DNA from 2 places in the Brevibacillus sp. FW306-2-1A-C05A genome. Region 1 is predicted to be linked to the other one. Evidence: riboswitches for the same ligand, from Rfam matches in the RefSeq annotation. Region 1 holds a riboswitch; the other holds the start of a gene.
What was found. Region 1 has a riboswitch for cobalamin ahead of AC3WJN_RS24555 (energy-coupling factor ABC transporter permease). Riboswitches for the same ligand answer to the same signal wherever they lie in the genome.

Region 1 (4,195 bases):
AAGCGTAATGCGGATAAACGAGCCGGACAGCCATTGAAAGATGGAAAAAAACTCCATGTTTTCGATGTCTTTTCCGATCGTCAAAAGCCGCCATTGTTCAAAGGCAGGAAAGCGCTGGCGCATCGACTCCACAGGCCCGAACTCGGCGATGGCTCCCGTCAGCGGGCTGAGCGTCAGGACCAAGGTAATGGCAATCATGACGATGTAGTGGATGAGCCGCAGCGGTTTGCGCACGTGATGCTGCAGCAACAGCAGCAGGAACAGCTCGGTAAAGCCACCCCCGACAAAAACCATGGCGTGCACGGTAGGGGCAATTCCGTTCTGGAACAGCGGCAAGAGCTGGGAGTAGTCTTTTTTCGGTACGTTGCCGAATGCGACGAACATGCCAAGCAAGGAGACAATGGGCAGCAATATGCCCGAAGTAATGCCGACTGAGGCAATGCCGCCGTAGGATGCGAGAACGCACAAGATCATCAGGGCAAGCGCAGTCACCCACTCGGGCGTCTGCGGCAAATAGTTGACGGTTGTCCACGTTTGGGTATCAACCAGATTGACGAGTGCCATCATGTACAGGCAGAGCATGATGGGGATGAGCAGCAGGAAGCGGACGGCTTTTCCGGACCGGAGCAAGAGCCAGTGGGACAACGACTGCTGTCCGATGCGGCTGTTGATGAAATAGAGCGCGTACGCCCAAACACAAAAGGGGATCATGCCAAAGATGACACTCAGCCAGGCATCGCGCCCGGCTTTGCTGAGCAGCAGGGGGATAAGGGTGACATGATTGGTGATTCCGATCGACAGCATCATCACCATGATCGCTTGGCCAATCCCGATTTTTCCGTCTGCTTTCATGAACCAACGTCCCCCCGACTTGGTGGTTTTGTTATGGTTTGTTTGCCCGGCTGGAAATATGTATCGCGTATAAAGGTTAGCCCACGATAAATAAAGTGTGGTATTCTACAATGAGGTAAAAATGGAGTAAGGAGTGCAGCCGGGATGTATAAGCTCATTAGAAAATATCTGTTCCAGATGGATACGGAAGAGATTCATGAAAGAACGGTTGGTGCCCTGAAGCTGGTGGAAGATTCTGCTCCGGGAAAAAGCTTGCTGCGAATGATGTTTCAGGTGAAGGACGAGCGTCTTGCCACAAAGCTGTGGGGAATGACGTTTCCCAATCCGGTAGGGCTCGCCGCCGGTTTTGACAAAAATGCCGAAGTGTATCATGCACTGGGTGCGCTCGGGTTCGGGTTCGTGGAAGTCGGGACATTGACCCCGCAAGGACAGCCGGGCAATCCGCGGCCGCGCCTGTTTCGCCTGCCTGAGCACGAGGCGATCATCAACCGGATGGGCTTCAACAACCACGGTGCTTATTTGGCTTCGCAGCATCTGGTCGATTACGCGTATTCCGATGTTCCGATCGGGATCAACATTGGCAAAAACAAAGTCACTCCCAATGAGGAAGCGGCTTCTGACTATATCAAATGCCTGGACATGCTCTATTCGTACGGCCATTATTTCGTCATTAATATCAGCTCTCCGAATACGCCCAATCTTCGCGATTTGCAGGAAACCGAGAGCATGCGGCTGCTGGTGCGGGCGGTGCGCGAAAAAGCGGCGGAAATGGAAGTGCGCGGCATTCAGAAAAAGCCGATTCTGCTCAAAGTAGCCCCCGACATGTCCGACGAGCACATGCGCGATGTCGTGCAAGGAGCGGTGGAAGAGGGCATTTCCGGCATTATTGCCACCAATACGACCTTGTCGCGTGAAGCCGTTCAAGGGCATCACTATGCCGAGGAAGCGGGAGGACTGAGCGGAAAACCGCTGACAGAGCGTTCGACTGCCTGGGTAAAAGAAATTTACCAGGAAGTGGGCGACAAGGTGCCGATCATTGGCGTAGGGGGCATTTTCACGGGGGAAGATGCGTACGCGAAAATCCGGGCGGGCGCAAGTCTCGTGCAAGTGTACACCGGAATGATTTATCAAGGCCCGGGCATCTCCAAGCAAATCAACAAAAAGCTTTTGCAACTGTTGAAGCGCGACGGCTTTTCCCACATCAGCGAAGCGGTCGGCGTGGACGCCAGGTCGTAAGCATAAAAAAGAAGCGGATGCAACAAAGACCGATGACTCCCGGAATGGCGGGGCATCGGTTTTTTTACGCAGTTATACGCCGCTGATTATATTCTTCCGCTTTTTCCCTTGATTCTGTATAATAATGTGGGACAAGCAAGAACTATCTAACAATTGCATATCGTCGGCGATAGGTGCCTTTATGTGCAAGCCGCATAAAGGGTAACAGGGAATCGGGTGAAAGTCCCGAGCGGTCCCGCCACTGTAATCAGGGAGTTCTCTTTGAGATAGAGCCACTCATATTCATATGGGGAAGGACAAAGAGCGCGATGAGCTGAAAGCCAGGAGACCTACCTACTTGCCACACCCAGGAATACCTTCGCGGAAAGGAGCGGTGAATACGAAGCAATAGGACTGTGCCAACGGTCTGTTGTTTTTGTGCGCATACCTCGTCTGCTAGCGGATGAGGTTTTTTTGTTGGTGAAAAAAGAAAGAACAGCAAAGGAGGAGGAAATGTCTTGAATCGATCCCGTTTCGTTTCGACCTGTCTGTTGATTGCAGGCTTTGTCCTTTATTTTCTCGTAAATGAACCGCAGACGTCCCACGCGATGCACATCATGGAAGGATATTTGCCGCTGGGCTGGGCGCTGTTTTGGTGGGTAGTATTTATTCCATTTTTTATTCTCGGCATTCGTTCCTTGAACAAAATCGTCAAGGAGCATCCGCAAATGAAGCTGCTGATCGGCGTATCCGGCGCGTTTGCCTTTGTGTTGTCCGCGCTGAAAATTCCTTCGGTGACGGGCAGCAGCTCGCACCCGACGGGAACCGGGCTTGGCGCGATCATGTTTGGCCCGTGGGTCATGTCCGTGCTCGGCAGCCTGGTGCTGCTGTTCCAGGCGCTGCTTTTGGCGCATGGAGGGCTGACGACGCTTGGAGCCAATGCGGTGTCCATGGCAGTAGTAGGGCCGATGGTAGCTTACGGCGTCTATCGCCTGATCGTGCGCGGAAACGGCGGACAGCGTTTGGCCGTATTCGCTGCTGCTGCGCTCGCAGACTTGGCTACTTATGTCGTGGCCTCCGTGCAGTTGGCTTTGGCTTTCCCGGCTGAATCCGGCGGCGTTATGGCATCGTTCGCGAAATTCGCAGGAATTTTTGCCATCACCCAGGTTCCGTTGGCGATCAGCGAAGGGCTTTTGACCGTGCTCGTCTGGAACTGGCTGCAGTCTTACAATGCAAAAGAGCTGGCGCAACTTCGCCTGCTGAAACGGGAGGAATCGCTGTGAAAAAAGGGATGAACTGGCTGCTGCTCCTGGGCGTAGTCTTGCTGGCGGTTGTGCCGTTGCTGTTGGTGCAGGATTCGGAGTTCGGGGGAGCAGATGGAGCGGCTGAGGAAGCGATCAAGGAAATCGCCCCTGCTTACGAGCCGTGGTTCGAGCCGCTGCTTGAACCGCCAGGCGGCGAGACAGAGAGCTTGCTGTTCGCGGTGCAAGCGGCGCTCGGGGCGGGCGTTGTCGGCTATGCCGTGGGATTGTACAAGGGCCGGCTGGATAAGCATAAAAAATGAATTGGCAGCAGCTTGATTCGCTTTCCTATCAAAACCGGCTGCGATTTTTGCCGCCTGAGCACAAGCTCCTGTTTGCGGGCGTGCTGATTTTGCTCGTTTTGACGGGACATGAATGGTTGCAGATGGCGATTTGTCTATGGATGGGAGTATGGGTAATGGTGTATGCCCGTATTCCCGTCCGTTTCTATTTCGGATTTTTCATCCTGTCCCTGTCGTTTTTTGTCCTGGGGCTTCCGGCGCTGTTGCTGGAAGCAGTAAGAGCGGATGCAGGGGCGGGCGTCCAGGCAGTTGCGGCGTGGAAGATCGGGCCGTATCTGGTCTACGTTCCGGCAAGCGCGCTCGACAAGGTGTGGCTGCTTTTTTGGCGGACGATGGCCAGCCTCGCCTGCTTTGCTTTTGTCTTGTTTACCGTGCCGTTTGCCGAGATTTTGCAAGTGCTGCGCAAGCTGAAACTTCCGGTCATCGTGACGGATTTGCTCATGATTATGTACCGTTTTATTTTCGTGCTGCTTGGCGTCTCTCATCAACTGTGGATTGCCCAGCGCGCGCGCGGAGGCCATCGCG
Region 2 (4,195 bases), on a different contig from region 1:
GGAACCGGAATCCGGGTGAAAAAGGCGATCGCGTGCCAAAATGCATTCATCCTTTGATCCTCCACGGGATTCCGGCCATGACCGCGTAGACCTTCTCTGCCTGACGCGCAGCCCGCTGGTTGACGTCGCCCAGCGCGTCTGCGAACCAGCGGCCGAGCCGATTCATGGCGACACCGCCCAGCCCGACCTCGCTTGTGACCGCAATCACTTTTTGCGGGGAGCGCCGGACAAGCCCAAGCCACGCCTCTGCCTCCGCAAGCAGCGCCTCTGTGTGCGCCTCGCTTCGCCACTCTGCTTCCTCGACGCTCATCAGCCGATTGCTCACCCACGTCGACAGGCAATCGATCAGCACGACGTCGTAAGGTGTGCTAGCAGGCTCGTAGTCGCACAGCCGCTCGCCGACCTCCACGCTGCCCCACTGCTTCGGCCGCCGCTCCTTGTGCCGCTCGATCCGCTGCCGCATTTCCTCGTCCCACGCCTGACCCGTCGCCACGTACAGGACGCGCTCTCCGGCCTGTTGCGCCAGTTCTTCCGCAAAGCGGCTTTTTCCCGAGCGCACGCCGCCTGTCACCAGCACAAGACTCATCGCTCCCCGCTCCCTTCGCTGTGTACCTCGCGCAAGGCCGCGATCAAGCGCGCATTGTCTTCTGGCCCGCGAACGGCGATGCGCACGTCATGCGCCGTCAATCCGGGATACATGGCGCAACTGCGAATCAGCACGCCTTTTTTGCCGAGCCGCTCTTGCAGTTGTGCGGCTGGCAAGCCCTCCGGCGAGCGAAGCAGCAAAAAGTTCGCCTCCCCCGGCCAGACCTTCCAGCCCAGCTCCCCGCGAATAAACGCGACCAGGCCAGCGCGCTCCCTGGCGACCAGGCTGCGTGTCCGCCGCTCGTACTCATGCTCTTGCAAGCACAGCTCCCCCGCCAAAAGCGCAAGCGCATTCACGCTCCAGCTCACCTGCTTCGCGCGCATTTTCGCAATCGCGTCAGGCTGGGCGATCGCGTATCCGAGACGCAAGCCGGGGATCGCGTACATTTTCGTCATCGACCGCAGCAAAATGACGCGGGGAAAGCGCTCCAGCCGACTTGCCAGCGTAAACTGGCGGCTTTCTTCCACAAAATCGAGAAACGCCTCGTCCACGACCAGCCACGTATCGGTCTGGGCCGTCCAGTCCGCCATCTGCAACAGCTCCTGTGGCTCATACAAGATGCCAGTCGGATTGTTCGGCGAGCCGACAAACACCAGATCAGCCTGTTCGAACAGACGGTACAGCTCGGCGCTGTCGGCCTTGTAGCCGTTCTCTTCTTTTCCGTAGCAGCCGATGACGGTTGCGCCAAACTGCTCGGAAAGCTCTGCATATTCCGAAAAGCAAGGATAAATCACGCCGACTGTTTGCGGCTGCAGCCCGAGAATCGCGAGCGCCATCGCTTCTGCCGCTCCGTTCGCAGGCAAAAGCCATTCCTTTGGCAACTGCAACCGCTGCGCCAACGCCCGGCGAAACTGGCGATGCCCAGGGTCCGGGTAACGCAGCACGGCAGACAGCGAGGCCAAAAGCATCTCGCGCACGCTGTCCGGCATGCCCAGCGGGTTAATATTGGCACTGAAATCAAGGAATTGGCCCGGCTCCATCCCAAAGCGGTCCGCTGCCGTCAGCAAATCTCCGCCGTGGCCGTACGCTTCCAGTACGTTCATCAAAACTCTACCCCCAGCACCGCTGGTATTCCTTCATCGTAGTAATGCTTGATCGGCTTCATCTCTGTCACGAGATCGGCCATGTCGATGATTTCCTGCTTGGCGCTCCGCCCCGTCACGACCAGATGCACATGGCTCGGCCTGTTTTGAATCGCTTCCAAAACGTCCGCGAGCGGCAGCACGTCCGCAATCGGAAAACGGTCGATCGCCAGCGCATTGTTCAGCTCGTCGAGAATGACGACATCGTACTCGCCCGAAGCGAGCTTTTCCCGGGCGAACGCCCACGCTTCCTGCAGCGCCGCGCGATGCTCCTCCGGCGTCTTCGTCCAGGTGAAGCCTACGCCTTTTTGCACGATTTCGATGCCCAGCTTGTCGAAGATGATTTTCTCTCCGTACGTGCGCTCCGGCGACTTGATGAACTGGATCATGATGACCTTTTTGCCTCGTCCAGTCGCGCGCACAGCCAGCCCCACCGCGGCTGTTGTCTTTCCTTTGCCGTCTCCGGTGTAGACCAAAAACAGGCCCCGCTTGTTGCTCAAGTACGCTCACCCCCAAAATAAACTGTAGGCCCCGTTGCCCATCCCTAATAATTTTCGGAGGCACAGCGCTCCAAAAATGCAGTTTAGGCTCCGTTGCCTATTTCAAATGTTTTCCATAGCCTCGTTATTTACCTGACTGAAAAAGTGAAGAGTTTGCCGATTTGCTTCCTGTTTCGCTTTCCGCGTACAAAAAAACGCCTTGTTTCCCCAAACCTCCAAGGAAAACAAAGCGCGGATAGCCGACTGCAACAATCCTCACCTCATCCTTTGACCCGAAGGAAATCAGTGGACATCAAAACAGGCAGGTCTCCTGGCTCAAGGATCTTCGCTCTTCTTCCTCCTTCCCGCACGCTGGCGTGCAGTGGATGGCGCCGTTGCCAAGAAGAAGAGCTCCTCTTTTACAGTGGCGGGACCGCGTTGGCTTTTCACCAAACTTCCCTTTTAACCTCGCATTCGCAAACTATCGCTTGCGAAAAACAAGGACCTGTTTTTCTACCATATTCAAATGTCGTTCTTTTCTATGACAAGCACTTGCTTTAATAATAGCAAATGCTACCGGGGATTCAAGCAAAAGCTGCGGATAGGAACATACTGGGCATTGATCTTTGTTTTGTGAACTAATTATTTGTACACAAATCTTTTGTGTGCGTGTTATCTTATTCTTACATCGATTTCCAATAAAATATTTGGAGGTACATATGGATCGGATTGAGGATTGCTATGGGTTTCTTCTCGGGAAGGCGTATCAAAAAATCTGGCAAATGGAAAAGGCCAAATTATCGCCGTACGGGATTACTCCCGTGCAGTTTGTTCTATTACATGCGCTATGGGAAAAAGATGGCCAAAAAGGTGTGGAATTGGGTAGTCGGCTTCGCTTGGATGGAGCAACCATCACGGGGGTGCTCGATCGACTGCAAAATATGGGGCTCATCGAGCGTCGTTCCGATCCCAATGATAGCCGGACGAACTTGATTTTTCTGACTCCGCGAGGCAAGGAATTGGAACAACCTCTGAATCAGATCAGTGACGAAGTGAATCAAGAAGCGATGTCCATATTCAGTGAAGAAGAAGCGAAATTATTCAAAAACATGCTGACCAGATTGGGATTAAACTCATAAGGAGTGCGTTGAGCCTGTGAAGAGCAAAGTGCATTACGCGTGGATCATTTTATTTGTCACCTTTTTCGCATTGTTGGCTGTGCAAGGAGCAAGACTTTCTTTCGGAGCATTTATTGAACCTTGGGAGAATGGCTTTGCCGCGGATCGAGGTACCATTTCTCTCATCTCCACATTGAGTTTTGTCATTTATGGCATATCCCAACCAATAGCAGGCAGGTTGATTGACCGCTTTGGTGCCAGGTCCATTCTCTTAGGCAGCACACTTCTGGTTGGTCTGAGCATTTTTTCACGCAATGGGTAACTTCCCTCTGGCAATTGTTTATTCTCTATGGTGTCTTCGCTTCCATTGGTGTTGGAGGTGCCTCCAATGTAGCCGCAACCATTATGGTCACAAATTGGTTCAATAAAAGGCGTGGACTCGCATTCGGAGTAATAGAGGCTGGCTTTAGCGTAGGCCAAATGGTAGTTGTGCCAGCCTCACTGTTTTTCATACAGTGGTTTGACTGGAAAATGGCTGTTGCGGTATTGGGTCTCTTTTTACTGATCGTGGTATTTCCCGTCATGATGTTTCTTCTGAAGAATCATCCTGCCGAAAAGGGGTTGCAACCGATAGGAGGTCGCCACAGATTGCAGATGAAAGACAACAAATACATCCTTCCAGCCGGCAACCGGTCAGGCGGATATTTCCAACCAAAGCTTTCTGGTTTCTGATTTTGCCATTTTTCATCTGCGGATTCACCACTACCGGCTTAATGGACACGCACCTCATTCCCTTTGCCTAACGAAACCAGCGAGCTTACAAAAAGTCCGCCATGATGATTTCCAGGTCAAACGGAGTGATTCCCTCGT

Region 2: linked by a shared signal. The riboswitch ahead of cobO (cob(I)yrinic acid a,c-diamide adenosyltransferase) and the one ahead of AC3WJN_RS24555 (energy-coupling factor ABC transporter permease) in region 1 are both predicted to bind cobalamin.

What each region holds. Positions count from the first base shown of each region.
Region 1 is NZ_JBYSWV010000075.1:5,608-9,802, forward strand. It holds gene AC3WJN_RS24545 (GerAB/ArcD/ProY family transporter) at 1-852, opposite strand, end outside; gene AC3WJN_RS24550 (quinone-dependent dihydroorotate dehydrogenase) at 997-2,088, shown strand; cobalamin riboswitch at 2,243-2,439, shown strand; gene AC3WJN_RS24555 (energy-coupling factor ABC transporter permease) at 2,586-3,350, shown strand; gene AC3WJN_RS24560 (energy-coupling factor ABC transporter substrate-binding protein) at 3,347-3,631, shown strand; gene cbiQ (cobalt ECF transporter T component CbiQ) at 3,628-4,195, shown strand, end outside.
Region 2 is NZ_JBYSWV010000016.1:91,062-95,256, forward strand. It holds gene cobS (adenosylcobinamide-GDP ribazoletransferase) at 1-50, opposite strand, end outside; gene cobU (bifunctional adenosylcobinamide kinase/adenosylcobinamide-phosphate guanylyltransferase) at 47-586, opposite strand; gene cobD (threonine-phosphate decarboxylase CobD) at 583-1,689, opposite strand; gene cobO (cob(I)yrinic acid a,c-diamide adenosyltransferase) at 1,689-2,228, opposite strand; cobalamin riboswitch at 2,512-2,731, opposite strand; gene AC3WJN_RS12240 (MarR family winged helix-turn-helix transcriptional regulator) at 2,927-3,346, shown strand; partial or broken gene AC3WJN_RS12245 (MFS transporter) at 3,363-4,125, shown strand; partial or broken gene AC3WJN_RS12250 (hypothetical protein) at 4,143-4,195, opposite strand, start outside.